One region of the Sphingomonas sp. HMP9 genome, then DNA from elsewhere that is predicted to be linked to it. Evidence: predicted binding sites of a transcription regulator. Region 1 holds the regulator's gene; each other region holds the start of a gene.
The links. The regulator LexA, encoded in region 1, represses DNA repair genes until DNA is damaged. The targets are predictions, from matches to a motif close to GTTCCNCNCTTGTTCT.

Region 1 (7,208 bases):
CCTGATGGAACTGGGCGTCGAGGTGGAAGTCGTCCGCAACGATGCGATCTCCGCCGGGCAGGCTCTGTCGTCGGGCGCGGACGCGTTCCTCATCTCTCCCGGCCCCTGCACGCCGACCGAGGCAGGCGTCAGCCTCGATCTCGTCGCCGCCTGCGCGGACGCTGGCAAGCCGCTGCTCGGCGTGTGCCTCGGCCATCAGGCGATCGGTCAGCATTTCGGCGGCAAGGTCGAGCGCGGCGGGCTCATGCACGGCAAGACCTCGCCGGTGCTCCACGACGACACCGGGCTATATGCGGGTCTCCCATCGCCGTTCATCGCCACGCGCTATCACTCGCTGATCGTCAACGCCGTGCCCGATACGCTGGTGGTGAACGCCACCGCGCAGGACGGCACGGTGATGGGCTTCCGCCACAAGACACTGCCGATCCACGGCGTCCAGTTCCACCCCGAAAGCATCGCCACCGAGCACGGCCACGCGATGCTCGCGAACTTCCTGAGAATGGCCGAGATCCCGGTAAAGCCGCGCGAAGGCTTGGAACTGTGACGACCACCACGCTTCTGCCCGATCCATCCTCCCCGCTCACGCGCGAATCCGCCCGCGAGGCGTTCGCCGACATCCTAGACGCACGCGCCAGCGACGATGCGATCGCCACCTTCCTCACCGATCTCGCGACCCGCGGCGAGACCAGCATCGAGATCGCCGAAGCCGCACGCGCGCTCCGCAACCGGATGCTCCCGATCGACGCCCCTGCCGGCGCGATCGACGTCTGCGGCACCGGCGGCGACGGTCACCACACCTTGAACGTCTCGACCGCGGTCGCACTGGTCGTCGCAGCGACCGGCGTCCCCGTCGCCAAGCACGGCAACCGCGCCGCCTCCAGCAAGGCGGGCGCCGCCGACACGCTGGAAGTCCTCGGCCTCGACATGGACCGCGCCGGCGCCACCGCCGAGGCCAGCCTCAACGACATCGGCATCGCCTTCCTGTTCGCCGCCAACCACCACCCGGCGATGAAGCGCATCACCCCGATCCGCCAGCGCATCGGCAAGCGCACGATCTTCAACCTGATGGGCCCGCTCGCCAACCCGGCCGGGACCACCCGCCAACTGATCGGCATCGCCCGCCCAGACTACGTCACGCTCTACGCCGACGCACTCGAACAGCTCGGCACGCAAGCCGCGCTCGTCGTGTCCGGCGAAGAAGGCCTCGACGAACTGTCGGGCGCCGGCCCCAGCATCGTTGCGTCCGTCGGCAGCATCGCGCTCCCAACAAGCATCGCCCCCGAGGACGCCGGCCTCACCCGCCACGCCATCACCGACATCCGTGGCGGCGACGCGCATCACAACGCCGACGCGCTCCGCCGCCTGCTCAAGGGCGAGACGGGCGCGTACCGCGACGCCGTCCTGCTCAACGCCGCCGCCGCCTTGATGGTCGCCGGCACCGTCCCCACCCTCGTCGATGGCGTGGCAAAAGCCGCCGCCGCTCTCGACACCGGCAGCGCCGACGCGCTGCTCGCCCGCTGGATCGCCTACTGACATGACCATGCTCGACCGTATTCTCGAGACCAAGCGCGCCGAAGTCGCCGCGCGCAAGGCCACCACCTCGCTCGCCGATATCGACGCCGGGATCGCCCGCATGTCGAAACCGCGCGGCTTCCGCGCCGCGCTCGATGCGAAGGCCGGCTATGCGCTGGTCGCCGAGGTCAAGAAGGCCAGTCCCTCAAAGGGCCTGATTCGCGCCGATTTCGACCCCGTCGCGCATGCCCGCGCCTATGAGGCCGGCGGTGCCGCCTGCCTGTCCGTCCTGACCGACGAAAAATGGTTCCAGGGAGCCGACGCGTACCTGACCGCCGCGCGCGACGCGGTGTCGATCCCGGTCCTGCGCAAGGACTTCATGGTCGATCCGTGGCAGGCGACCGAGGCGCGCGCGATCGGTGCCGACTGCATCCTGATCATCGTCGCTGCGCTCGACGACGTCCAGATGGCCGAGATCGAAGCCTCCGCGCTCGAATGCGGCATGGACGTGCTGGTCGAGGTCCATGACGCGCACGAGATGGAGCGCGCTCTGAACCTCAAGTCGCGGCTCATCGGCGTCAACAACCGCGACCTGCGCGACTTCACCGTCGATTTCCAGCGCACCTACGACCTCGTCGGCAAGGCGCCGAAAGACTGCACCTTCGTCGCCGAGAGCGGCCTGACGACCCGCGCCGAACTCGACGCGATGGCCGAGCACGACATACGCTGCTTCCTGATCGGCGAAGCGCTGATGCGCCAGGACGACGTCGAAGCCGCGACCCGAGCGCTGGTAGGATGACGGGCCTCACGCACATCGACGAAGCCGGTGCGGCGAGGATGGTCGACGTCGGCGGCAAGGCGGTCACCGCCCGCGAGGCGGTCGCCTCCGGCCGCATCACCATGTCCGCCGAAGCCGCCGCCGCGATCGGCGCCGGCACCGCGAAGAAGGGCGACGTCCTGGCGGTCGCGCGCGTTGCCGGCATCATGGCCGCCAAGCGTACCAGCGACCTGATCCCGCTCTGCCACCCGCTACCGCTAACCAAGGTCGAGATCGACCTCGTGGTCGACACAACCGGCGTCACCGCCACCGCGACCGCCTCGACTGAAGGCAAGACCGGCGTCGAGATGGAAGCCCTGACGGCTGCAACCGTAACCCTCCTGACGATCTACGACATGGCCAAAGCGATCGACAAGACGATGGTCCTCTCCGACATCCGCGTCCGCGCCAAATCCGGCGGCAAATCCGGCAACTGGACCGCATAACGACAAAACCCTCTCCCCAACGGGGAGAGGGAAAGACGCCGAAGGCGGCGAAGGGTGAGGGCACGCGAGGCAATACCCAAGGGGTAGGAGCCGCACCCCGACCGCAAGGGTTCTAGTCTTCGATCGTCCAGTAGTGATCCTGCACGATCGTCGACTCCACCGGCCGCCCCGCTGCATCCAGCGATGGATCATAGCGAAGCCGCTGCTCGATCAACCGGCAGGTCAGGCTGTCCAGCACCCCGCTCCCGCTCGACCGCGTCACCCGGCAATCCGACACACGCCCGCTCACCTGGACGACATAGCGGACTGAAACCACGCCACGAATACCCGTTCTCGGCGCGTCGCTCGGGTAATCAGAATCCTTCAACCGCCCCTTGCGCCACCGCGGCGGCGTTTCCTCGCCACCCCCACCGTCCCCATCACCATAGCCGCCGCTCCCGGTGCCGTTGCCGATCCCGCCACTCCCAGTCCCCGGCCCGCGCACATCCGAAGCGCCAGCGGTCGCCTGCGCGCCCAACCCGGCCTTCTCCGCAACCACGACCGGCGGCGGCACCATCACCGGCACCACCGGCGGCGGCGCCACGACCTCGGTCGCCTTCGACTTCAGATTGGGCGGCGACGCGGCGCCCTGAGGCTTGCGACTGGGCGACGGGCGTGGCCTGACCTTCTCGACCGGCGGCGGAGGCGGTGGCGGCGCCACGCCGAACACCTTCAGCGCGTCGGTAACGGCAGCCGGCATCGGCACGACCAGCCCATTGAGCAGTGCATAGCCAAGCACCCCCGGCAGCAGGACGGCCCCAACCGCCGCGCCGATCCTGTCTCTCGTCCGTGGCTGGGTAACCGTCATCCTATTGATCTGGTGTCTCATTGCGCGCCAGAAAAGCCCCTTGCCGCATGAACGGAAGCTGGCCGGCGGCGCCACAAACCCCACCCCGGCGAAGGCCGGGGCCCAGTTGGCACGGCTCAGCTAATAACGAGCGACGTCCGCCCAACCGTGTTTCCCCGCGAAGGCGGGAACCCAGCCTGGGCTGCCGCCTTCGCGGGAGCACAAGGCGGCTGTAGCCAACGTCCGATACACCGGATCGCCGCTCCCCCCCGGCGCCACAACACCTGTCCTACACGCCAAACCGATGGCACAGCACGGAACATACCGCGGCACCCCGCGCTTCCCCTCACGAGACGACCCCAAAGCGCGAACCGCCAAACCGCTCCCAGCGTCTATACTTTCTATACTTCACTTTTCAGAACCGCCTAAAAACAGAGCCTTAAGCATGACCCTAGTCCCCGTCGCCGAAGCCCAGACCCGCCTCTTCGCCATGGCCCCTCGCGTGGGCAGCGAGACTGTGTCGCTGCGCGAAGCCGCCGGCCGGTGGGCCGCCGAGGACATTCTCGCTCGCCGCACGCAGCCGGCGGCCGACCTCTCGGCGATGGACGGCTACGCGATCCGGTTCGCCGACCTTCCCGGCCCCTGGACCGTCATCGGCGAAAGCGCCGCCGGCCGTCCCTTCACCGGCAAGGTCGCTCCCGGCGAAGCCACCCGCATCTTCACCGGCGCGGCAATGCCCGAAGGTGCCGACACCGTGATGGTCCAGGAAGAGGCCGAACGTGATGGCGCGACCCTGATCCTGGCCGGCGAAGGCCCGCCGACGTTCGGCCGCAACACCCGCCGCAAAGGGCTCGACTTCTCGACCGGCACTAGGCTGATCGCCGCCGGCGACCGCCTAAGCCCCGCCCGCATCGCCGTCGTCGCGACCGGCGGGCACGGCAGCCTGACCGTCAACCGCCGCGTCCGCGTCGCCGTCGCCGCCACGGGCGACGAACTCGTCCCCCCCGGCACGACCACCGACGGCGTCGCACTTCCCGAATCGAACGGCGTCATGCTCGCCGCGATGCTCGCCGACATGCCCGTCGACGTTATCGATCTCGGCATCCTCCCCGACAATCTAGAGATCCTGCGCGAGGCCTTCGCGAGCGTTCAAGCCGACCTGCTCGTTACCACCGGCGGCGCCTCGGTCGGCGATCACGACCTTGTCCGCCCGGCGATCGAAGCCGCCGGCGGCCGAATCGATTTCTGGCGGATCGCCCTGCGCCCCGGCAAGCCGATGATGGCGGGGCGGATCGGCGAGATGATGGTGCTCGGCCTGCCCGGCAACCCGGTCTCCGCGTTCGTCACCGCCGCGCTGTTCGTGAAGCCCGTCGTCGCGCACATGGCCGGCGCGCGCGATCCGCTCCCTCAGTCGACCCACGCGCTGCTCGGCGAAGACCTGCCCGCCAACAATGCGCGCACCGACTATCTCCGCGCCGAGCTCCGCGACGGCAAGGCCTATGCCTCGACCATCCAGGACAGCTCGATGCTGCTCACGCTCGCGCGCTCGACCTGCCTGATCGTCCGCGCCGGCAACGCCCCGGCGGCCAGCGCAGGCGAATCGGCGGAAATCCTCGTGATTGCGTGATACGGGCGCTTGACGGCGTTAATTATGTTCCATAGAAGTTCCCAGTCTGTTCCGGACGGAGAACCGCCATGCTCACGCGCAAGCAGCACGAACTCGTCTGCTTCATCAACGATCGCCTCAACGAAACCGGCGTCTCGCCGTCGTTCGAGGAGATGAAGGACGCGCTCGACCTGAAATCGAAGTCGGGCGTCCACCGTCTGATCAGCGCGCTCGAGGAGCGCAACTTCATTCGCCGCCTGCCCAACCGCGCACGCGCGCTCGAAGTGTTGCGCATGCCGGAGCGTGCCGAGAAGAAGGTGCCGTCAAAGGCGTCGAACGTAAAGCCCGCGCCGGTCGCCGCACCGCAGCCCGCGAACGACGTCGTCGAAATCCCTCTTCACGGGCGCATCGCCGCCGGCGTCCCGATCGAGGCGTTCGAGGGCAGCACGATGCTGGCCGTTCCCGCGGCCCTGCTCGGCACCGGCGAACATTACGCGCTCGAAGTCTCCGGTGATTCGATGGTCGAGGCCGGCATCCTCGACGGCGACTATGCGCTGATCCGCCGCACCGAGACCGCCCGCGACGGCGAGATCGTCGTCGCCTTGATCGAAGAGAGCGAAGCCACGCTCAAATACTTCCGCCGCGAAGGCGCCATGGTCCGCCTCGACCCTGCCAACCGTGCCTATGATCCTCAGCGCTACGCCCCCGCGCAGGTCCGCGTGCAGGGCAAGCTCTCTGGAATCCTCCGCCGCTACGACTGAAGTGCTGGGACATGGCGCGGCCTGAACGCATGCACGGTGCGTTCGAGCAATGGCGGATGTCGCCAAGGGTGACGGTCGCCGGCATTCAGGATCGTCACGACCGTCCCCGTCCCCAAGTTCAACGCAACGCCGCCCGTCCGCCGAAGCACGCGGCGATCCAGTTTCAACCACCGTGGCACGCAGCGTTTCGGCAGACCACGTTCGCTGACGACGATATCGGCGCTGCGACACGCGGCGATGAACGCGGCGATCGGCACCATGTAAGCGCTTCGCGTCGCCAGGATCCGCCACGTCCGTCCCCGCGCCACGATATCGGTGACGCACAGATCGCGGCTGCACCGCGCATCGGGTTGGTCCGCGAGCAGCAGCGGTTCCCCATCCACCCCGCCATTCTCGGCCAGCATGTCGCGCGTATAATCCCCCGCCCGGTCGCGCAGCATCGCCAGCCCCGCCGCCGTCCGAACCGCGACATGGCGCCCGTCGCCCGTCACGAGAACGTCCGGTGGCGGCGTCATGAGCGCCCAGATCGCACCAGCAGCCAACGGCATCAGCCCGAGCCGTCGCCACCGCGTCCGCCACAGCGCGATCCAGATGCCGCCGACGATCATCAGCGCAAACGCCGCCGTCGGCATCGCGGGCAAGGACCGCACCGAGCCCGGCGCGCTGGCAACTCCATGCGCCAGCCACAGCAGCGCATCGAGCGATCGCTGCACCAGCCACCAGATCGGCGCACCAACGCCGGCTGCATCGAGCAGCAACGCCAGCGCCTCCAGCGGCATCACGACGAACGTCGTCAGAGGAATCGCAATGATGTTGGCGAACGCGCCATACAATCCAGCCTTGTGGAAATGATACACCGCGATCGGCATCAGCGCGACTTCGACCAGCAGCCCCGTCAGCAGCAGCGACGCGACACCGCGCGCGACCTTGCGCCAGCGTCCTTCGTCGTGAGGACCGAAGAACGCCCGGATTGCGGGATGTTCGTGCAGCGCCATGATCGCGGTGATCGCGGCAAACGAGAGCTGGAAGCTCGGCCCCGCCGCCGATTCGGGCAGGACCAGCATGACGCACGCCGCCCCCGCCGCGACGAGCCGCAAGGTCATCGCCTCGCGACCTATAGCCAATGCCGCCAGCACGAGCAGCGCGGCCACGCACGACCGAATCGTCGGAACCTGGCTGCCGGTCAGCAGCGTATAACCGATCGCCGCCGCCGCACCCGCTACGGCCGCGATCAATGGCA
Region 2 (7,208 bases), 880 kb from region 1:
CAAGGCGATCGTCACGCTCGCCGACACGCTGGGCATGGAGACGACGGCCGAGGGGGTCGAGGTGCAGGACGAGATCGACCTGATCCGCGACCTTGGGTGCAGTCATATCCAGGGCTATGTCTATGGCCGCCCGGTCCGCGCGGACGAGGCGTTGCGGCAATTGGGCGTCGAGAACGGCACCGCCGCCGCGAGCGGCTTCAAGGTGAGCCGCGCGACGCGTCACAAGATGCTGCGCTCCGCCCGGATCATGATCGACGGGGTCCGCGGCGACGTCCGCATCCGCGACATCTCGACCTCCGGCGCGATGCTCGACGGGCTCCGCATCGACGGCAATCCCGACGGCGTCGAACTGGAGATCGAACTGGTCGAACACCAGATGGTCCCCGCCCGAATCCGCTGGGCCCGCGCCGGCAAGGCAGGCATCGAGTTCCACGAGGCGTTCAACCTGGAGCGGCTGAACCACGGCCATTCCGCCCGCCTTCGCCGCACCGGATGAGTTAGGGCGAACCAAGCCGGCAATCGGTCTCGCACCGCAAGCGGCGCCCCCTGCCGTCCCAGTTCCCCCGCGAAGGCGGGGGACCAGGACCCAGCAGCGCCACGGCCCGCGGCTCCTGGACTCCCGCCTCCGCGGGAGAACCAGAGTTCCCAGGTCCACCACCCCGGCGAAGGCCGGGGCCCAATTGGGAAAGCTGGATTGGCGAACGCCGTCCTCTGTTAAATTGACCTTTCCAGTTGGGCCCCGGCTTCCGCCGGGGTGGTACTATTGCGCAGAAACCCCGTTCACCGACGACGCCCGGAAGTCTCCCGATCCCGGGAACCAACCGCCGCCCCCCGCCGTCTTTCCCACATGGTACATCGCCCCCCGATCAAAGCCCTCGCCTTCGACGTGTTCGGCACCGTGGTCGACTGGCGCTCGGGGATCGCACGCGAGGCCGCCCCCATCCTCGCCCGCCTCGGCCGCACCGATATCGACCCGCACCTGTTCGCCGACGGCTGGCGCAACCGCTATCAGCCCGCGCTCGAAGAGGTACGCAGCGGCAGGCGTCCGTTCGTCATCCTCGACACGCTCCACCGCGAGGCGCTCGAAAACCTGCTCCGCCACCACGGCATCGAGCCGGAGGCGCTGGACGAGACCACGCTCACCGACCTGACTCACGCCTGGCACCGGCTCGACCCCTGGCCCGATTCGGTCGAAGGCCTTGCCCGTCTCAAGTCTCGCTACCCGATCGTCACGCTCAGCAACGGCAACATCGCGCTGGTGCTCGAGATGGCCCGCCGCGCCAGCCTCCCCTGGGATGCGATCCTCGGCGCCGAAGTCAGCCGCGTCTACAAGCCGCTCCCCGAATCCTATCTCGCCACCGCGCGCATGCTGGCGATCGATCCGACCGAGCTCTGCCTCGTCGCCGCGCACCATAGCGACCTCGCCGCGGCCCGCGCTGCCGGCTTGCAGACCGCCTATGTCGACCGGCCCCAGGAATATGGCGGTCGTCCCGCACCCGATGCGGATGCCGTTCAGGATTGGGACTATCGCGTCGACAGCCTGACCCAATTGGCCGACGAACTGTGCCGATGACCCGTCGACCTGTCCGCGGACCGATGGAAACGCGCGACGGGGCCCCGTATCGAACGCCCGTATCGAACGCCCGTATTGAACCCCCTATCGAACCAGCACCGACGCAGAGGTCAGCCCGGTGTGCGACCGGCAGGAATTTGAGATGACCCCACAGACGGCCGAGGCCGATTTCCTGACCGGCGGCGGCGAGATGGCCGCGATGATCCGCGCGCATGACTGGTCCTCGTCACCGCTCGGCCCGATCGAGCACTGGCCGCAGTCGCTCCGCTCGATCGTGTCGTTGATGCTCGCGTCCGAATTCGCGATGTGCCTCGCCTGGGGCCCCGAGCTCGGCTTCCTCTACAACGACCATTACGCGCGTATCATGCACGACAAGCACCCGCGGGCGCTTGGGCGGCGTTTCGCGGACGTGTGGGCCGATGTCTGGACGGATATCAGTCCGCTCGTCGACAAGGCGCTGGCAGGCGAGGCGTCGTTCTTCGAAAACCTGCCTCTCGTTACCAATCGCAAGGGCTATGACGAGCAAACCTGGTTCACCTTCTCCTATTCGCCGGTCCGCGACGAGAACGGCGCGATCGCGGGCATGTTCTGCTCGACCTACGAAAGCACCGAGCGCGTCCTGACCGAGCGTGCGCTACGCGACGAGCGTGAGCGGATGGGCCAGATGTTCGCGCAGGCGCCGACCTTCATGGCGATGTTGCGCGGCCCCGAACACCGGTTCGAGCTGACCAACCCCGGCTACGACAAGCTGATCGGCCACCGCGACGTGGTCGGCCGCGCGGTCGCCGAGGCGTTGCCCGACGCGGTCGAACAGGGATTTCTCGACCTGCTCGACGGCGTGTTCCGAAGCGGCGACGCCTTTACCGCGCACGGCATGCTCTATGCGGTCCAGGCCGAACCCGGCGGACCGGTAGACGATCGCTATGTCGATTTCGTCTACCAGCCGATCCGCGACGCAACCGGCGCGGTCGTCGGCATCTTCGTCGAGGGGGCGGACGTCACCGATCGCAAGATGCTCGAACGTGACCTGCAATCGCTCAACGCCGATCTGGAGCAGCGCGTACGCGATCGGACGCAGGAACTGATCGAGGCGCAGGAGGCGCTCCGCCAGGCGCAGAAGATGGAGGCGGTCGGGCAGCTCACCGGCGGCATCGCGCATGACTTCAACAACCTGTTGCAAGGCATCATCGGCAGCCTGGAGATCGTCCAGCGTCGCGTCGCGCAAGGCCGCGTCAGCGAACTCGATCGCTTCATCACCGGTGCGACCACCGCCGCCAACCGTGCCGCCTCGCTGACGCACCGCCTGCTGGCATTCTCGCGTCGCCAGCCGCTCGATCCGCGCCCGGTCAAGGTCAACCCGCTGGTCGCCTCGCTCGAAGACCTGCTGCGTCGCACGACCGGCGAACGGATCGAACTCGAGATGGTGCTCGCCGCTGGGCTCTGGACGACGTTATGCGATCCCAACCAGCTCGAAAATTCGCTGCTCAACCTCGTCATCAACGCGCGCGACGCGATGCCGCATGGGGGCAAGCTGACGATCGAGACCTGCAACGCGCATCTCGACGATCATTTCGCCGCCAGCCAGCGTGACGTCCGGCCCGGCCATTACGTCTGCATCTGCGTGTCCGACACCGGTACCGGCATGTCCGCCGACACGATCGCAAAGGCGTTCGAGCCGTTCTTCACCACCAAGCCGATCGGCCAGGGTACCGGGCTCGGCCTGTCGATGATCTACGGGTTCGCGCGCCAGTCGGAGGGCTATGCGCGGATCTACAGCGAGGTCGGCCAGGGCACGACGATCAAGCTCTACCTCCCCCGCCATTACGCCGAGGCGGAGCAGGATGTGGCGCTGCCCGGCCTGACCCAGGACCATGGTACCAACGCAGGCGAGACCGTGCTGGTGGTCGAGGATGACGGGGTCGTCCGGTCGCTGATCGTCGATGTGCTGGCAGAGCTCGGCTATCAGGCGGTCGAGGCGCATGACGGGCCCGCCGGGCTCGAGCGGTTGCGCACGATGGAGCGCATCGACCTCCTCGTCACCGATATCGGCCTGCCCGGCCTCAACGGCCGTCAGGTCGCCGACGCGGGCCGGGCGCTGCGTCCCGGACTCCGCGTACTGTTCATGACCGGCTATGCCGAGAATGCGGCGTCGGCGTCGGGCTTCCTCGAGCCGGGCATGTCGATGATCACCAAGCCGTTTGCGATGGAAGCGCTGGCGACGCAGATCCGGACGATCATCGAAGGGTGAGGCACACGCCGATCGCCACCCCCTACGATCACGATCACCATCGCCTACGATCACCACTACCCCAACATCACCACCATCCCAGATTGCCACCACGCCAACATCGCCACCATCCCAAGATTGCCACCACCCCGGCCTCCGCCGGGAAGGTGCTCACGTTTGGAAGAGCGAGAACCCTCCCAGCCCGTTCCCCCGCGAAGGCGGGGGCCCAGGAATCAAGCGGGACGACGCGCATGGCGCCTGATCCCCCGCCTCCGCGGAGGGACTAGAAACGGCATGAAGCCGCTATCTGCAGCCGAGCCCCCGCACCGCCCCCTCCCCCAAACCAAAGCAACATTTGCCATCTTCCCCGCGTAAATAATTTTTCGTTCCCGCTTCGTCCCCTTGCACATCGCGAACCCCGCGGAAGTCCACGCGTCGCGAATCTCACCGCCGCCCAACCCCGCGACGAACGCGACGAACCGAGCCCCGGACACCCCTCTCACCCCCTTGCGTCTCTTCGCGGTTTGGCACAATCTCTTGGGGTTGCGTTCGGGGGCGGACCCAATCGCTGGTAGAACAACCCTCGCATAGCCATATGCGATTTGACCGTAAGCGCGCCTTCCACCGCCGCGATGGTCACTTTTTGTTCTCCCGTTCGGGGCCGTCCGATGGTAGCATGGCGACAGGCGACCGATTCGAACGAATACAGAACACTAGGAGCAGTTTCGATGGATTTCAGAAACAGCAGCCGGGATAGCGACATGACCACTGACACGATCGAACAGACCACCGAAACCCCCGCCGTCGAGACGCCCAAGGCCCCTCGCCAGGCGCAGGACAGCCACTCCGTGCGCGCGCAGATCTACCCGGTCGAGGTCGATCACAGCCGCGATGCGCTTCTCACCGAATTCGGCAAGGACACGCTGAAGGACCGCTACCTGCTCCCCGGCGAGAGCTATCAGGATCTGTTCGTCCGTGTCGCGTCGGCCTATGCCGACGACGCCGGCCACGCACAGCGCCTCTACGACGCGATCTCGAAGCTCTGGTTCATGCCCGCCACCCCCGTTCTCTCGAATGGCGGCACCGGCCGCGGCCTGCCGATCTCCTGCTACCTCAACTCGGTCCCCGACAGCCTTGGCGGCATCGTCGACACCTGGAACGAGAATGTCTGGCTCGCCTCGCGCGGCGGCGGCATCGGCACCTATTGGGGTAACGTCCGCGGCATCGGCGAGCCGGTCGGCCTCAACGGCAAGACCAGCGGCATCATCCCGTTCGTCCGCGTCATGGACTCGCTCACCCTTGCCATCAGCCAGGGCTCGCTGCGCCGCGGTTCGGCCGCGGTGTATCTCGACGTCTCGCACCCCGAGATCGAGGAATTCCTCGAAATCCGCAAACCCTCGGGCGATTTCAACCGCAAGGCGCTGAACCTGCACCACGGCGTGCTGATCACCGACGACTTCATGGAGGCGGTTCGCAACGGCGCCGAATGGCATCTGCGCAGCCCCAAGGATCAGACGATCCGCCAGACCGTCGACGCGCGCTCGCTGTTCCAGAAGCTCGTCGAGACCCGCCTCCAGACCGGCGAGCCCTATATCGTCTTTGCCGATCACGTGAACAAGGCGATGCCCAAGCATCACCGCGAGCTCGGCCTCAAGGTCTCGACCTCGAACCTGTGCTCGGAGATCACGCTGCCGACCGGCAAGGATCACCTCGGCAACGAGCGGACCGCGGTCTGCTGCCTGTCGTCGATGAACCTCGAAACCTGGGACCAGTGGAAGGACGAGAAGGGCCTGATCGAGGACGTCATGCGCTTCCTCGACAACGTGCTGCAGGATTATATCGACCGCCACGAACCCGGCATGGAACGCGCCGCCTATTCGGCGGGCCGCGAGCGTTCGGTCGGCCTCGGCGTGATGGGCTTCCACTCGTTCCTCCAGGCGCGTGGGCTCGCGTTCGAGGGCGCGATGGCGAAGTCGTGGAATCTGCGCATGTTCAAGCACATCAGCAGCCAGGCCAACGAAGCCTCGATGCAGCTCGCGATCGAGCGCGGCCCCTGCCCCGATGCGGCCGATGTCGGCGCGATGGAGCGGTTCAGCTGCAAGATGGCGATCGCCCCCACCGCGTCGATCAGCATCATCTGCGGCGGCACGTCGGCGTGCATCGAGCCGATCCCGGCGAACATCTACACGCACAAGACGCTCTCGGGCAGCTTCTCGATCAAGAACCCGTATCTCGAAAAAATGCTCGCCGAGAAGTCGAAGAACTCCGACGCGGTCTGGAACTCGATCCTCGAACAGGGCGGTTCGGTCCAGCATCTCGACTTCCTCTCGGTCGAGGAAAAGGATTGCTACAAGACGTCGTTCGAGATCGACCAGCGCTGGCTGCTCGAGCTCGCCGCCGATCGCACGCCCTATATCGACCAGGCGCAGTCGCTGAACCTGTTCATCCCGGCGGACGTGGAAAAGTGGGACCTGCTGATGCTCCACTTCCGCGCCTGGGAGCTCGGCATCAAGTCGCTCTATTACCTCCGCTCGAAGTCGGTGCAGCGCGCCGGGTTCGCCGGTGGGGTCGAGGCCGACAACACGATCGACCTGCGTCAGATCGACGTCGAGTCGAAGGATTACGATGAGTGCCTTGCCTGTCAGTAAGGCCTTTCGTTGCGGCCTGACGCAACGAACCCCGGCCCGCATGGTGCGGACCGGGGTTCGGGCGGGCTCGGCGGTACGCGGTAAGCGTACCGCCAGCGTGTCAGGCCTCTTCTTCGAACGTCACCGCCACGTCGGCGTTGGCCGAAAGGCGGACCTTGCCGTCCTCGATATCCGCAACCAGCCCGAGCGAGATGAAGTGATGATGCCCTTCATGGCTGCCCGTGCCCTCGTTGACCTGGGCGCCCGAGTCCTTCTTGGTCAGCTTGATGCGGTTGCCTTCGACCTTGTCGACGGTGCCGACATGGACGCCGTCCGCACCGATGACTTCGGCATGTTCCTGGATCTGGGTTGCATCGACCATGGTCGTTCTCCTGTGATGAATACGGGTGCTGAACGCGCGCCGCGCGAGTTGGTCGCATGACGTATGGTTCAGCTATCATGTTCGCGGTCGCGGCCGTGCTCGGAATCGTCGGCACGGCCCTTCTTTTGCGGCTGCGCTCGCCGACGATCACCGAACCGCAGACTTATGCGTTCAGGATGATCGGCATCATGCTCGCCTCGGGCGCGATCGTCCTCGCCATGTCCGCCGCCGCGATGTGGCAATGGAGCACGCAGATATGACGCACCGATAACTCCACCAGTTTCCCGAATTTACGACAGATTTCCCGAAAGGCTTACCCCATGTCCCTCCTTCACGCCTCCAAGCAGTACAAGCCGTTCGAATACCCCTGGGCGTTCGAGTTCTGGAAGCGCCAGCAGC
Region 3 (7,208 bases), 510 kb from region 1:
CGAGATCGGCGTCGGAGAAGCGGATCGGCGTGCGGAGCCCGGGCACCATCGACCCGTCCGGGCGCGCCACGTCGATCGCCATTCCGCGCGCGATCACCTGCGGATCGTCGAACGCCTGCGCGACGGTGTTGATCGGCCCGGCTGGCACGCCGACCGCCCCCAGCTGCGCGAGCAACGCGAGCTTCGGCACCTGTGACGTCGCCGCCTCGATGCCAGCGAACAAGATGTCCTTGAAGGCGAGCCGTCCGGCATTGGTTGCGAACCGCGGGTCGTCGCGCATCTCCGGCAGCTCCAACGCGTCGCAGAAGCGGCGGAACTGGCCGTCGTTGCCGACCGCTAGGATGAACCATCCATCGCTCGTCGGGAAGACGGCGTAGGGGCACACGTTCATATGCCCATTGCCGACCCGCGTCGGCGAGACGCCGCTGGCGAACCAGTTCATCGCCTGGTTGGCCAGCACGCCGGTCATCGTGTCGAGCAGCGCCATGTCGATCTGTTGTCCGCGGCCGGTGCGTTCGCGCATAGCGAGTGCGGCCTGAATCGCGATTACCGAATACAGCCCGGTCATAATGTCGGCGAAGGCGACGCCGATCTTTTGCGGTGCGCCGTCGGGCTCGCCGGTCAGGTCCATGATCCCGCTCATGCCCTGGACGATGAAGTCGTAGCCCGCGCGGGGGGCATAGGGGCCGTCCTGGCCGAAGCCGGTGATCGAGCAATAGACGAGGCGCGGGTTGATCGCCGAAAGCGTAGCGTATTCGAGCCCGTATTTGGCGAGCCCGCCGACCTTGAAATTTTCGATGACGACATCGGCGTCGGCGATCAGGTCGCGGACGACGGCCTGGCCTTCGGGGGTGGTGAAGTCGGCGACGACCGAGCGCTTCCCGCGGTTGGCGGCGTGGAAATAGGCGGCGTCGCGTGACCCGTCGGGGTTGTCGATGAACGGGGGGCCCCAGCTGCGCGTGTCGTCGCCGGCGGGGCTCTCGATCTTGACGACGTCGGCGCCGAGATCGGCGAGGACCTGCCCCGCCCACGGCCCGGCGAGGATGCGCGCGAGTTCGACGATTTTCAGGCCGGCGAGGGGGGTGGGTTTGGTTTCTACGTTCACACTACCACCCCGGCGAAGGCCGGGGCCCAATTGGAAAGGTCGGCGTAACGATACGCAGCATCAGCCAACGCACGTATCCCAATTGGGCCCCGGCCTTCGCCGGGGTGGGAAGCAAGCACGTGACCTATCACTAGAACGCCGCGATACCCGTGATCGCGCGGCCGAGGATCAGCGCGTGGACGTCGTGCGCGCCCTCGTAAGTGTTGACCGTCTCGAGGTTCATCATGTGACGCATCACCTGATACTCGCCCGAGATGCCGTTGCCGCCGTGCATGTCGCGGCTCATCCGGGCGATATCGAGCGCCTTGCCGACATTGTTGCGCTTGACGATCGAGACCATCTCGGGCGCGAACCGGCCTTCGTCCATCAGGCGACCGACGCGCAACGACGCCTGCAGCCCGAGCGCGATCTCGGTTTCCATGTCGGCCAGCTTCTTTTGGTAGAGCTGGCGTCCGGCGAGCGGCGTGCCGAACTGGTTGCGATCGAGGCCGTACTGCCGCGCGGCATGGAAACAGAACTCGGCCGCGCCGAGCGCACCCCACGAAATCCCGTAGCGCGCACGGTTGAGGCAGCCGAACGGCCCCTTCAAGCCCTGCACGTCGGGCAGCAACGCGTCGTCGCCGACCTCGACCTCGTCCATCATGATCATGCCGGTGATCGACGCGCGGAGCGACAGCTTGCCCTCGATCTTGGGTGTCTCCAGCCCCTTCATGCCGCGTTCGAGGATGAAGCCGCGGATGCCGCCGCCATGCTCGTCGGACTTCGCCCAGATCACGAACACGTCGGCGATCGGCGAGTTCGAGATCCACGTCTTGGCGCCCGAGATAACATAGCCATTGGCCGTCTTCTTCGCGCGCGTCGTCATGCCGCCCGGATCGGAGCCCGCGTCGGGCTCGGTCAGCCCGAAACAGCCGATCCACTCGCCCGTCGCGAGCTTGGGCAGATATTTCTTCTTCTGCTCCTCGGAGCCGAACGCGTTGATCGGGTACATGACGAGGCTCGATTGCACCGACATCATCGAGCGATAGCCGGAGTCGATCCGCTCCACCTCGCGCGCGACCAGACCATAAGCGACATAGGACGCACCGACGCCGCCATATTCCTCAGGGATCGTCGGCCCGAGCAGGCCGAGTTCGCCCATCTCGCGGAAAATCGCGGGATCGGTATGCTCGTGCTGGAACGCGTCGATGATCCGCGGCGCGAGTTTGTCGTCTGCATACGCCTTCGCGGTGTCGCGGATCATCCGCTCGTCCTCGCTCAACTGATCGTCGAGCAGGAACGGATCCGCCCAGTCGAACTTGCCCATCCCGGCCATCGTCATCTCCTTCGTTGACCGCCGACTTCGTGTCTCGGCAAGCGAAAGTCCACCCCTGACGAACGGTTTACGCGTCGATCAGCGTCAGCACCGCGATCGTCACATGCTCCCGCTCGCCGATCGTCTCGACGCGATCGACCACGAGATCGGCGACGATGTGCCCGCGCATGGCAAACTCCGCATCGGGAAGGCTTTCGATCCAGCCTCGAAGACCGGGTACGGGAACCGCCGCAATCGTCAGCCGGTGCAGCGTGCCGACGAAGGTCGCGCTCGCCCAGGGCGTGCACGCGATCGATTCGACGTGCATCGTCAGCTCTGCCGCAATCGCATGGCCGCGAAGTGCACGGACCAGCATCGTTCCCGCATCGGGGCCGCGGAGCGCGTCCATCCTCACGACCCGTGCCGTTCGATGAAGGTCTCGATCCGCGCCACCATCGGCGCGCGCGGCTGGCGGCCGAGTCGGAGGTCGTGGACCAGTCGCGGATCGCCGACCGCCAACCGGCCGAACTTGGACGTCGGCATGCCGGTCAGCCGCAGATATCGATCGATCTTGATGAGAACGGACATGGTCGCTCCTTCCTGTCACTTGGCCCGAGTCCTTGCCCGAGTCTCGGCCTGTGTTCTCGATCTGTTCCTGGAAATCCTACTTGTCTAGGAAAATTCCTACGCTAGGGTTCGGTCGTGGCTAGAACCGTGTCCGATCCCGATCCAAGAACCGCGCTCGCGACGCTTGCGGCAGCGCGTGGCGACAGTCTCGCGGCGTTGTCGACGATGCTCGGGCGCAACGCGGCGTATCTCCAGCAATATGTCCGCCGCGGATCGCCGCGCATACTTGGCGAACGCGACCGGCGATTGCTGTCGCAATATCTGGGTGTGAGCGAGGCAATGCTGGGCGCGCCCACTGACGGACCGACAGGGTTCCGCATCCAAAGGCTCGCTGTCGCGGCATCGGCCGGCCCCGGCGCGCTGGTCGATGGCGAGATCGTGCTCGGCACCGACACGCTCGATCCCGGCCTCGCGCGGACGCTCGGATTGAAGGACGGGCAGGCGGCGATCATCCGCGTCCGTGGCAGTTCGATGGAGCCGGGACTATTCGACGGCGATCATATCGTAGTCGACACCGCGGACCGCACGCCGCGCGCGAAGGGCGGCGTGTACGTCATCCGGATCGACGATGCGGTGATGGTGAAGCGGGTGGCGCTCGTGCGGGGAGCGTTCGTTGCGACGAGCGACAACCCCGACGCGGCAGTCGTGCCGGACGGAGCAATCGCGGTCATTGGCAGGGTAGTCTGGCAGATGCGCGAACCGCGCTGAGGGGGGGCTCCCCCGTTCCGTTCTCCCGCGAAAGCGGACGCCCAAGTTTACAGGCGATCACGTCCGTGGTCCTGGGCCCCCGCTTTCGCGGGGAGCCGATGGTCAGCGTCCCTGCAACTTGCTCAGAATGGTCATCGACTGCTCCGAGCCAGACTGCGGAACGATCTCGCCGGCGCGGTCGATGATCGCCTCCCAGTTCGCCGCGACGCCTTCGACGGAAAGGTCTTCGCCGGTCAGCAGCATGCCTTGCGTCAGGGTCACGTACGCCGCCTGGAACACACCCGCGCCGGCACCGACGATCATGTTGGTGGGCGCGTCCTCCGATACGAGGAATACCGCCGCCGGCGCGACCTTGTCCGGCGAAAAGGCCTTGAACGCTTCCTCGGGGAAGATGTCCTGCGTCATCCGCGTACCCGCGGTCGGCGCGATCGTATTGACCTTGATGTTGTTCTTCGCGCCCTCGATCGCGAGCGTCTTGGTCAGGCCGGCAAGGCCGAGCTTGGCCGCGCCGTAATTCGCCTGGCCGAAATTGCCGTAAAGACCGGTCGACGACGCGGTCATCAGGATGCGGCCGTAATTCTGCGCGCGCATGGTGTCCCATACCGCCTTGGTGGCGTTGGCCGAGCCGTTGAGGTGGACGTCGACGACGAACTTGAAGTCGGCGGGTTCCATCTTGGCGAAGCTCTTGTCGCGCAGGACGCCGGCATTGTTGATCAGGATATGGACGCCGCCCCATTTCTCCGACGCCTTTGCAACCATCTCGACCATCTGGTCATAGTCGGTGACGCTGCCGCCGTTCGACATCGCGTCGCCGCCGGCCGCCTCGATTTCCTCGACGACTTTCAGGGCAGCGTCCGAATGGCCGGTGCCGTCACGCGAGCCGCCGAGATCGTTGACGACCACCTTTGCGCCACGCCGGGCGAGTTCGAGCGCATATTCGCGACCGAGACCGCCGCCTGCGCCGGTGACGATCGCCACCTTGTCGTCAAAGCGAATGGACCCAGAGTTTCCGGACATGGAAAAGGCGCTCCTCTCTTATAGTTGGAGCGCCTTTCCTAGAACGTAAAGCTGGCCGTGCAAGCGGCGGATGGTCCGCCGCCTGCATGGATGTCAGTTACTTGCCGCCGCGGTTGCGGCAGCCGTCCTTGACCGTCTTCGAGCACACCGGATACTCGGCCGGTGCCGGCGTCGGCGGGGTCACGGTCGGCTGACCGAACGTCACGCCACCGGCAGGCGCCGGAGCGGCCATGGGTGCTGCAGGGGCTGCTGCCGGATCGGCCGGGGCTGCCATTGCGGGATCGGCCGGTGCTGCGGCATCCGCCGGCGGCGCCTGCATCGCGGGATCGGCCGGCGCGGTCTGCGCGGCGGGGTCTGCCGGCGGCGTGGTCTGAGCGATCACGGGCGACGCGAGAAGAGCGGCGGCGGCGAGAAGTATGGACTTCATGGAAATCTCCTAAATGGGTGCACCATTTTGGTAGCGCGACGTCTGAACGCACTAAGTCGCGCTTGGGTCCTTCGTTTCGCATCCGATTCCATTCGCCCCACCGCGGGACAGAGTCCTTATCCCCCCGTATCGAGTGAATAGCCTGCCGAACGGACGGTGCGGATAATGTCCGGGCGCTCGCCGACATTGATCGCCTTGCGCAGGCGGCGGATGTGCACGTCGACGGTGCGGCTTTCGATGTCGCTGTCATGGCCCCACACCGCATCGAGCAGCCGCTCGCGCGAGAACACCCAGCCGGGATGCTCGAGGAAATGCTTGAGCAAACGGAACTCGGTCGGTCCGAGCGAGACGACTTCGCCCGAGCGGCGGACCTTGTGGCCGACCGTGTCCATCTCGATGTCCGCATAGCTCAGCGCTTCGCCGGCGAGCGCGGGGCGGACGCGGCGCAGGACCGCGCCGACTCGGGCGACGAGTTCGCGGGGCGAGAAGGGTTTTGTCACGTAATCGTCGGCGCCGGTCTCGAGCCCGCGGACGCGGTCTTCTTCCTCACCGCGCGCGGTGAGCATGATGATCGGCACGTTCTGCGTCTCGGGCGCGCGGCGCAGGCGGCGGCACACCTCGATCCCCGACAGCCCCTCGACCATCCAGTCGAGCAGGACGATGTCGGGCACCTTCTCCTTGGCGAGCAGGAGTGCTTCCTCGCCATCCGGCGTGTGCGCGATCTCGAAATCTTCGCGCTTGAAATGCCAGACCAGCAGTTCGGCGAGGGCGGCATCGTCCTCGACCAGCAGCATCTTTGCGCGTGCCATTATGCCTGCTCCTTCTTTATGCCGCGTTCGCGATCGACCATCTGCGTGCCGGTCGCGGCGAAATACACCATCTCCGCGACATTGGTCGCGTGATCGCCGATCCGCTCGAGGTTCTTGGCGACGAACAGCAGATGCGCGACCTGCCCGATCGTCCGGGGGTTCTCGACCATGTAGGTGACGAGCGTGCGGAAGATGCTGTCGTAGAAATCGTCGAGCGCGTTGTCGCATTCGACCACGCGGACGGCTTCCTCGGGGTCGCGTGCGGCGAACGCGTCGAGCACGTCGTGGACCATCTCGCTCGCCATCCGGCCCATTGCCGGCAGGATCGAGATCGGTTCGATCCGGTGCTCGCTCTCGATCATCGGCACGCGCTTGGCGATGTTCTTGGCGTAGTCACCGATCCGCTCGACGACGCCCGCGATCTTGAGCGCGGCGACCACTTCGCGCAGGTCGACCGCCATCGGCGCGCGCAACGCGATGATCCGCACCGCGAGCCGCTCGACCTCGGCTTCGATCATGTCGATCTGCTTGTCGGCGGCGCGCACCTGTTCGGCGAGCGCAATGTCGTTGCGTTGCAGCGCCTGCATCGCCTTGTCGATCGCGTCCTCGGCGAGCCCGCCCATCTGCGAGATCAACCCGCGGAGCTCGCCGATATCGTTGTCGAAGGCCTTGACCGTATGCGTGTTCATGCGTGGTCCTCCACTCAGCCGTACCGGCCGGTGATGTAATCCTTGGTCCGCTCTTCGCGGGGATTGGTGAAGATGTCGGAGGTGTTGCCGTATTCGACCAGCGTGCCGAGGTGGAAGAACGCGGTCTTCTGGCTGACGCGCGCGGCCTGCTGCATGTTGTGCGTGACGATCACCATCGCATAGCGGCCGCGCAGTTCGTGGATCAGCTCCTCGATCTTGGCGGTCGCGATCGGATCGAGGGCGCTGCACGGCTCGTCCATCAGGATGACCTCGGGATCGACCGCGATCGCGCGCGCGATGCACAGCCGCTGCTGCTGGCCGCCCGACAACGCTGTGCCGCTGTCCGAGAGGCGATCCTTGACCTCGTCCCAGAGACCGGCGCGCCGCAGCGACTTCTCGACGATCCTGTCGAGGTCGGCTTTCGCGCCCGCCAGCCCGTGGATGCGCGGGCCGTAGGCGACGTTCTCGTAGATCGATTTCGGGAACGGGTTCGGCTTCTGGAATACCATGCCGACGCGGGCGCGGAGCTGCA
Region 4 (7,208 bases), 1.0 Mb from region 1:
TGCCGGCGGCGCGGGCGGCGATGGTGGTATAGATTTCGACGATCACCGGACCTGCGGGAGGGAGCGGATCGAACGGCCAGATCGGCACGCGCCCCGCGAGGCGGTGAAGGACCCGCATTCCGGTGAGGCTCGATTTGCCGACCTGAGACGCACCGACGAGGTTGAAGCAGCTCGTCGGGGACAGCCCCATCGCGCGCTGGCCGTGCTCGCAGACGCGCATGCGTCCTGCGCCACCGGGGAACAGGTCGCCGCAATCGCGGTGCTGACGGAAGTGGCGGCGGATCTCGGGGTCGCTGAGCAGGCTGGAGACGGCGAGATGCGGATCGGTCGCGGAGGCGTCGTCGACCATCTTCCACAGCGTACGGGCATCGGACGGGCTGTCGGGCGCACCGGGGAAATATCCGCCTTCGTCGACGAACGGGAAGGCGGGTGAAAGGTCGAGCCCGATGAGCATCGGCCTATCCTGGTCGAGCAACCAGTCTCGGACATCCTCGCGCGACCATGCGCCGCCGCCCGACGGGGCGACCAACATCGGCGCGCCGCCCCCTGTCTCGCAGACTGCGACCGCGATGCCCTTGTGACGATGCCCCTGCGCACCGGACCAGTCGATCGCGGCGAACCTCGTGAAGCGGGGTTCAGCCATTCTTCTCGGCGCGCAAGGCATCCCAATAGGCGAGCCGCTCGGACAGCCGCTTCTCGAACCCGCGTTCGGTCGGCGTATAGAAGGTCTGCGGGCTCATTTCGTCGGGCCAGTAATCCGACCCTGAAAACGCGTCCTCGGCATCATGGTCGTATGCATAGCCCTTGCCGTAGCCGATATCGCGCATGAGCTTGGTCGGCGCGTTGCGGATCGACGCGGGCGGCATCAGCGAGCCGGTCTCGCGCGCCGATTTCCAGGCGGCCTTCTGTGCCTTGTATACCGCGTTCGATTTGGGCGCGGTGGCGAGATAGACGCAGGCCTGCGCGATCGCGAGCTCACCCTCGGGGCTGCCGAGAAAGTCGTAGGTGTCCTTGGCGGCGATGCACTGGACCAGCGCCTGCGGGTCGGCGAGGCCGATATCCTCGACTGCGGCGCGCGTGAGGCGACGGAGCAGGAAGAGCGGTTCCTCGCCCGCCGTCAGCATCCGTGCGAGGTAATAAAGTGCGGCTTGCGGATCGCTCCCGCGGATCGATTTGTGGAGCGCGGAGATGAGGTTGTAATGCCCCTCGCGATCCTTGTCGTACACCGCGACGCGGCGTTGCAGGAAATTCGACAGGCCTGCGGGATCGAGCGGTTCGGGCAGGTTGACCGAGAACAGCGTCTCCGCCTGGTTGAGCAGGAAGCGACCATCGCCGTCGGCGCTGGCGATCAGCGCATCCTTGGCGGGCGGGGTCAGGGGGAGGGGGCGGTCCATCTCCGCCTCCGCGCGGTCGAGCAGCTGTTCGAGCGCACCGCGACCGAGGCGTTCGAGGATCAGCACCTGCGCGCGGCTGAGCAAGGCGGCGTTGAGTTCGAACGACGGATTCTCGGTGGTCGCGCCGACCAGCGTTACCGTGCCGTCCTCGACATAGGGGAGGAAACCGTCCTGTTGCGCGCGGTTGAAACGGTGGATTTCGTCCACGAACAACAAGGTGCGCTTGCCGATCTTGGCGTGCTCGCGCGCCTCGGCGAACGACTTTTTGAGATCCGCCACGCCGGAGAACACCGCCGAGATCGCGACGAACCTGAGGTCGACCGCGTCGGCGAGCAATCGCGCGATGGTGGTCTTGCCGGTGCCGGGGGGACCCCACAGGATGATCGACGACAGACGACCCGCCGACACCATCCGCCCGATCGCGCCTTCGGGGCCGGTGATGTGGTCCTGCCCAACCACCTCGCTGAGCGTGCGCGGACGCAGGCGGTCGGCGAGCGGTGCGTTTTCGGGATGCGTTTCGGTGGGGGCGGCGGGTTCGAAGCCCGCGAAGAGGTCTGCCATGAGGCGAAGATAGGGGCGGGGGGCCGGTTTGCCCATCCGTGCGCAGTCCTCCTTCGCCGCAGAAGACTGGACGCCCTCGACTAGAACCAGAGACCGTAGCCCGCAAACTACCAAGATATATCTCAACGCATCTTGACGGATGTCAGCGAAGATATATCTTAGAGCCGTCTTGATACATAAAGGAAAACGAATGTTTGATATGAACGGCCGCGGATGCGGCTCACGGGGTGGGGCAGGTTGGCAGCATGAGTTTCATGCGATGCGCGATCAAATTCGGGAAGCAGTGCACGGCGCTCACCGTCATCATGGCCGTCATGGCGGCGGAGGCGGGGGCGGCGGAGGCAGTGGGGGCGGACGCAGTCGGCGGATGTTCGACGGCGGCGAGTTGAAGCTCGTCCTCTTGAAGCTGATCGCCGATGCACCGCGCCACGGCTACGACTTGATCCGCGAGATCGAGACGATGACCGGCGGCGCCTATGCGCCGAGCCCGGGCGTGGTCTACCCGACGCTCACGTTGCTCGACGAAATGAACCTGATCGGCGAGCAGCAGTCGGAAGGCGCCAAGAAGCGCTTCGCCGCGACCGACGAGGGCCGTGCCTATATCGAGGAGAACGCGGACGTCGTGGTGATGCTGATGGAGCGGCTGACCGGCCTTGCCGCCGAGAATGATCGCGTGGCCTGGAACCGGTCGCCGGTGCGTCGCGCCATGGGCAATCTGCGTGAGGCGATCCAGGGTCGCGTGCCGAAGGGCGAGACCAGCGACGACACGATCTTCGAGATCGTCGCGCTGATCGACGAGGTCGCGCAGAAGATCGAGCGCTTGAAGTGAGCGTCTCGGCAAACGTCTCGGTCGCACGCGTGCCGACGCATTCGGCCAGCAAGTATCTCCAGCAACTGGCCAAGCACTGGAGCCACAAGATGGAGGTGACGTTCTCGGAAGAAGAGGGACGCATCGCCTTCCCGAACGGCGCGGTGCTGGAGATGCGTGCGGACAGCGAGACGCTCGACGTCGCGCTGACGGTGCCGGAGGGCGAGGATGTCGAGCGGATGCGCACGGTGGTGTCGAGCCATCTCGACCGCTTCGCCTTCCGCGAGGCGCCGCTGACGTTCGATTGGGCGGCTGTCTGAGGGGGGACGCCGTCTTGCGGTCCGGGGCGCCGCGTTGGACTGGTCCTGTCCCATCCGGCGCGCCTTACCCCCTACAGCGCTACTCGCTGCGGCGCGCCATCACTGCCAGATAGGTGTCGAGCACGGTCTGGTTGATCACGTCCCAGCGATAGCCTGCGGCCTTGGCATGGCCGGCGCTGCCCATCGCGTGGCGCAGGCCAGGCTCGGCGACGATCCGGCCGATCGCGTCGGCATAGCCGGCGATGTCGGTGGGCGGCACCAGGAACCCGGTCCGGCCGTCGTCGATCAGGTCGATCGCGCCGGTCGCGCGCGCGGCGACGACGGGAACGCTCGCCGCCATCGCCTCCAACGTGACGTTGCCGAACGTCTCGGTGACGCTGGGGTTGAAGAACACGTCCATCGACGCGACCGCACGACCGAGCGCGTCGCCCGACTGGAAGCCGGTGAACACCGCTTCGGGGACACGCTCGGCGAACCAGTCTCGCGCCGGGCCTTCGCCGATCACGACGACACGGTGGCGGACGCCGCGGCGGCGCAGCTCGGTCAGTACGTCGGCAAAGACGTCGAGGCCCTTTTCCTTCACCAGCCGGCCCAGGAAGCCGACGACCATCTCGTCATCGGCGATGCCGAGCGACCGCCGCCAAGCCAGATCGCGCCGGGCCGGGTTGAACCGGTCGTGATCGATTCCGCGCGACCAGATGCCGATCGACGACGTCACGCCCCAGCCGCGCAGCAGCTCGGCCATGCTGGGTGAGGGAACGACGACCTCGTCGACCCGGTTGTAGAAGCGCGTAAGCCGCTTTTTCGCGAGCGGCTCCAGGAAGCCCATCTTGTAATAGCGGAAATAGGTCTCGAACCGGGTGTGGAACGAGGCGACCGTCGCAATGCCGCGGCTGCGGGCATAGGCGGCCGCGGCGTGGCCGAGAAATTCGGGCGCGGAGACATGGACGATGTTGGGCGCAAACGCATCGATGTCGCGGCGCACGCGCGGCGTGATGCCCAGCGCGACGCGATATTCGCCACGACCGCCGACCAGCGGGATCGCGGGCACGTCGACCAGATCGCCGATCGCCGGGAAGGCGGGCTTGGCGACGGTCGGCGAATAGACGCGGACCTGCACGCCGCGCGACAACAGGTGCCCGACAAGCAGGTTCAGCGACTGGTTCGCGCCGTCGCGGACATAGTTATAATTGCCGCTGAACAGGGCCACACGGAGATCGGTCGGCTGCATCCTCCGGGCGGATAGCGCCGCACGTGGACAAGCGCCAGACAATCCGGCCGCGCGCGCTTTGCCGGGCCGATCCGGGCGAACGATGTTCCCTTATCGTTCCTGCTGGGCTAAGCCGCCGCCATGGCGAAACCCCAGAAGCGTTACGTGTGTCAGGCTTGCGGATCGGTGTCGCATCGGTGGGCGGGGCAATGCAGCGATTGCAACGAGTGGAACACGCTGGTCGAGGAGGCGAACACCGCCGCCACGCCGTTCCATTCGAAGCATAATCTGCAGACCGGCGGCCGCGCGATCCAGCTCGTCGGGCTCGACGCCGAGATCAAGCTGCCCGACCGGATGGCGACGGGCATCGCCGAACTCGATCGGGCGCTGGGCGGCGGCTTCGTCGAGGGATCGGCGACGCTGATCGGTGGCGATCCCGGCATCGGCAAGTCGACGCTGCTGTTGCAGGCGGCCGCGAAGATGGCGCTGGCGGGCCAGTCGGTCGCCTATGTCTCGGGCGAGGAAGCGGCGGATCAGGTGCGGCTGCGTGCGCGACGGCTGGGGCTGGGCAATGCACCGGTGCAGCTCGCGGCGGCGACCTCGACGCGCGACATCCTGACGACGTTGCAGGCGCAGCCGCCGGCGATGCTGGTGATCGATTCGATCCAGACGATGCACTCCGACCTGATCGAGGGCGCGCCGGGTACGGTCAGCCAGGTGCGGGCATCGGCGCAGGAGCTTATCCGGTTCGCCAAGGAGCGCGGCACGGCCGTGGTGCTGGTCGGGCATGTGACGAAGGACGGCTCGATCGCGGGGCCTCGCGTGCTCGAGCATATGGTCGACACGGTGCTGTCGTTCGAGGGCGAGCGCAGCCACCAATACCGTATCCTGCGCGCGATCAAGAACCGCTTTGGCGGTACCGACGAGATCGGCGTGTTCTCGATGCAGACCGAAGGGTTGGCGGAGGTCGGCAACCCGTCATCGCTGTTCCTGACGCACCGCGATGACGCGATGACCGGCGCGACGGTGTTCCCGGCGCTGGAGGGGACGCGGCCGGTGCTGGTCGAGATCCAGGCGCTGACCGTTCGCCTGGCGTCGGGGGCGACCCCGAGGCGGGCGGTGGTCGGCTGGGATTCGGGGCGGCTCGCGATGATCCTGGCGGTACTGGAGGCGCGGTGTGGGCTGAGCTTTTCCAACGCCGAGGTCTATCTCAACATTGCCGGCGGCTACCGCGTGCAGGATCCGGCGGCCGACCTGGCGGTGGCGGCGGCGCTGATCTCTGCGATGTCGGAACGCCCGGTGCCGGTCGACGCGGTGGCGTTCGGCGAGGTCGCGTTGTCGGGCGAGATCCGCCCGGTCGCGCATGGCCCCTTGCGGTTGAAGGAATCGAGCAAGCTCGGTTTCGAACGCGCGCTGGTCCCGGCGTCTATGACGGGCGAGAAGAGCGGGATGAAGCTGTCGGGCTTCAAGACGCTGGCGTCGTTCGTCGACCATATGATGGGGCGAGGGTAGACGCGCAAAATCCTGTTTCCCCGCGAAGGCGGGGACCCAGACTGGCTCCTGCCTTCTTTAGAGAACAAGGTAGCGTTGGTGACTGTGTTGGCCGTGCGTCCCTGGCGATGGGGATGGCTTGCGTTCTGCTCAGCGTACCGCGCCATCGGCGACGTGTTCGGCACTGATACTAAAAAGGGGAAAACCCACCCCGGCGAAGGCCGGGGCCCAGTTGGAGAGGTCGCTGTGACTGCGCGCGGCGGTAGTCGGCAGCGTCTCCCAACTGGACCCCGGCCTCCGCCGGGGCGGGGCGGTGAAGGCTTTTGTCGAACCCCAGCTATCGAACCGAGCGCAACGGCATCGTGGAGGGCAAGTCCGGCCAAGCGCCGAACGCATGGCCTCGCGCGCCAGCCATGCTATGGCCCCCGGCATGGCGAACACTAAAAGCAATACCGGCACCGTCGAGGTCGATGGCACCCGATACGATTGGAACCTCGAGCGCGAGCCGCAGCACACGGATGCCGATGGTTGGAAGGGCATGACGATCTCGCTGTTGCAGGAAGACGCCAAACGGGAAGCCCTGCTCGAGTTCCCCGCGCCGAAACGCCTGTTGAAGGGGCTGCCGCGCAGGCGACTCCAGATCGACGATGCGACGATCTCCCGCGGCGTGCGGGCTGCCTTGCAGGCGGGATGGGAGCCGATGTCGCGCGGCAAGCCGATGGTCTTCACGGTGGATTCCGAGGGCAATTGAGCCTTGGATCGGCGTGATACCGCTCCATCGATCCCGGTAGAGGAACGGCCGGCGTCGATGCGGCCCCAGGCCGACGTGGAAACCATGCTGCTGGGGCCGGTCCTTGCCGATCGGGCCTGCGGCGACTGCGCTATATGTTGTACCGAGCTGACGGTGGACACGCCCGAGTTCGCCAAGCCTGCTGGAACGCCGTGCATCCATCTCTGCGAACGCGGGTGCGGTATCCACGCGGTTCGCCCGCGCATCTGCCGGACGTGGTTCTGCGCCTGGCGGCGGGTCGCGAGCCTGCCCGACGAGGCCCGGCCCGACCGGTCCGGGCTTCTCGTCTCGCTCAATTTCGTGAACGAACCGCAGAATTGCTTCGAAGGCGTCTCGATCCATGTCCGCGTGCTCGCGGGCAGCGACGCGATCGCGAACGGCATGGCGGCGACCGTGTTGGACAGCGTGTGCGACCAGCTGGTCCCGGTCTGGTTCAGTGACGGATCGAAGAAAATGCTGATGCATCCCGACAATGACGTTGCCGGCTTCGTGCTATCGGGAGATCCCGCGCCCGGCCATCTGCATGAGGAAGTCGCCGCGTGGCGCGAACGCTACGGTGTGTTCGGGCCGAACCGCTAGGGTGGTACTTCCGCTGGCCAAGGAACGCCAGGGGATTGCCAGCTCTGCGCGCGCA

Region 2: HMP09_RS08860 (ribonucleoside-diphosphate reductase subunit alpha) is a predicted target of LexA. The motif match lies at 4,435-4,450, and genes of this name have one in related genera.
Region 3: HMP09_RS07335 (S24 family peptidase) is a predicted target of LexA. The motif match lies at 3,040-3,055, and genes of this name have one in related genera.
Region 4: radA (DNA repair protein RadA) is a predicted target of LexA. The motif match lies at 4,399-4,414, and genes of this name have one in related genera.

Annotation. Positions count from the first base shown of each region.
Region 1 is NZ_AP022673.1:1,130,167-1,137,374, forward strand. Features, by position in the region: gene HMP09_RS04860 (anthranilate synthase component II) at 1-544, shown strand, start outside; gene trpD (anthranilate phosphoribosyltransferase) at 541-1,533, shown strand; gene trpC (indole-3-glycerol phosphate synthase TrpC) at 1,535-2,311, shown strand; gene moaC (cyclic pyranopterin monophosphate synthase MoaC) at 2,308-2,775, shown strand; gene HMP09_RS04880 (TonB family protein) at 2,888-3,622, opposite strand; gene HMP09_RS04885 (molybdopterin molybdotransferase MoeA) at 4,047-5,228, shown strand; gene lexA (transcriptional repressor LexA) at 5,297-5,968, shown strand; gene HMP09_RS04895 (ComEC/Rec2 family competence protein) at 5,959-7,208, opposite strand, start outside.
Region 2 is NZ_AP022673.1:2,007,222-2,014,429, forward strand. Features, by position in the region: gene HMP09_RS08845 (EAL domain-containing protein) at 1-496, shown strand, start outside; gene HMP09_RS08850 (haloacid dehalogenase type II) at 848-1,573, shown strand; partial or broken gene HMP09_RS18665 (hypothetical protein) at 1,938-2,132, shown strand; gene HMP09_RS08855 (ATP-binding protein) at 2,268-3,821, shown strand; gene HMP09_RS08860 (ribonucleoside-diphosphate reductase subunit alpha) at 4,562-6,448, shown strand; gene HMP09_RS08865 (DUF2171 domain-containing protein) at 6,549-6,809, opposite strand; gene HMP09_RS08870 (hypothetical protein) at 6,887-7,069, shown strand; gene HMP09_RS08875 (ribonucleotide-diphosphate reductase subunit beta) at 7,130-7,208, shown strand, end outside.
Region 3 is NZ_AP022673.1:1,638,510-1,645,717, reverse strand. Features, by position in the region: gene HMP09_RS07355 (CaiB/BaiF CoA transferase family protein) at 1-1,105, opposite strand, end outside; gene HMP09_RS07350 (acyl-CoA dehydrogenase) at 1,236-2,420, opposite strand; gene HMP09_RS07345 (hypothetical protein) at 2,488-2,808, opposite strand; gene HMP09_RS07340 (hypothetical protein) at 2,811-2,987, opposite strand; gene HMP09_RS07335 (S24 family peptidase) at 3,102-3,734, shown strand; gene HMP09_RS07330 (SDR family NAD(P)-dependent oxidoreductase) at 3,837-4,751, opposite strand; gene HMP09_RS07325 (hypothetical protein) at 4,849-5,178, opposite strand; gene phoB (phosphate regulon transcriptional regulator PhoB) at 5,295-5,987, opposite strand; gene phoU (phosphate signaling complex protein PhoU) at 5,987-6,676, opposite strand; gene pstB (phosphate ABC transporter ATP-binding protein PstB) at 6,691-7,208, opposite strand, start outside.
Region 4 is NZ_AP022673.1:112,344-119,551, forward strand. Features, by position in the region: gene HMP09_RS00505 (hypothetical protein) at 1-643, opposite strand, end outside; gene HMP09_RS00510 (replication-associated recombination protein A) at 636-1,955, opposite strand; gene HMP09_RS18580 (hypothetical protein) at 2,201-2,344, shown strand; gene HMP09_RS00515 (PadR family transcriptional regulator) at 2,323-2,784, shown strand; gene HMP09_RS00520 (DUF2218 domain-containing protein) at 2,781-3,083, shown strand; gene HMP09_RS00525 (glycosyltransferase family 4 protein) at 3,163-4,314, opposite strand; gene radA (DNA repair protein RadA) at 4,435-5,805, shown strand; gene HMP09_RS00535 (hypothetical protein) at 6,203-6,535, shown strand; gene HMP09_RS00540 (YkgJ family cysteine cluster protein) at 6,593-7,153, shown strand.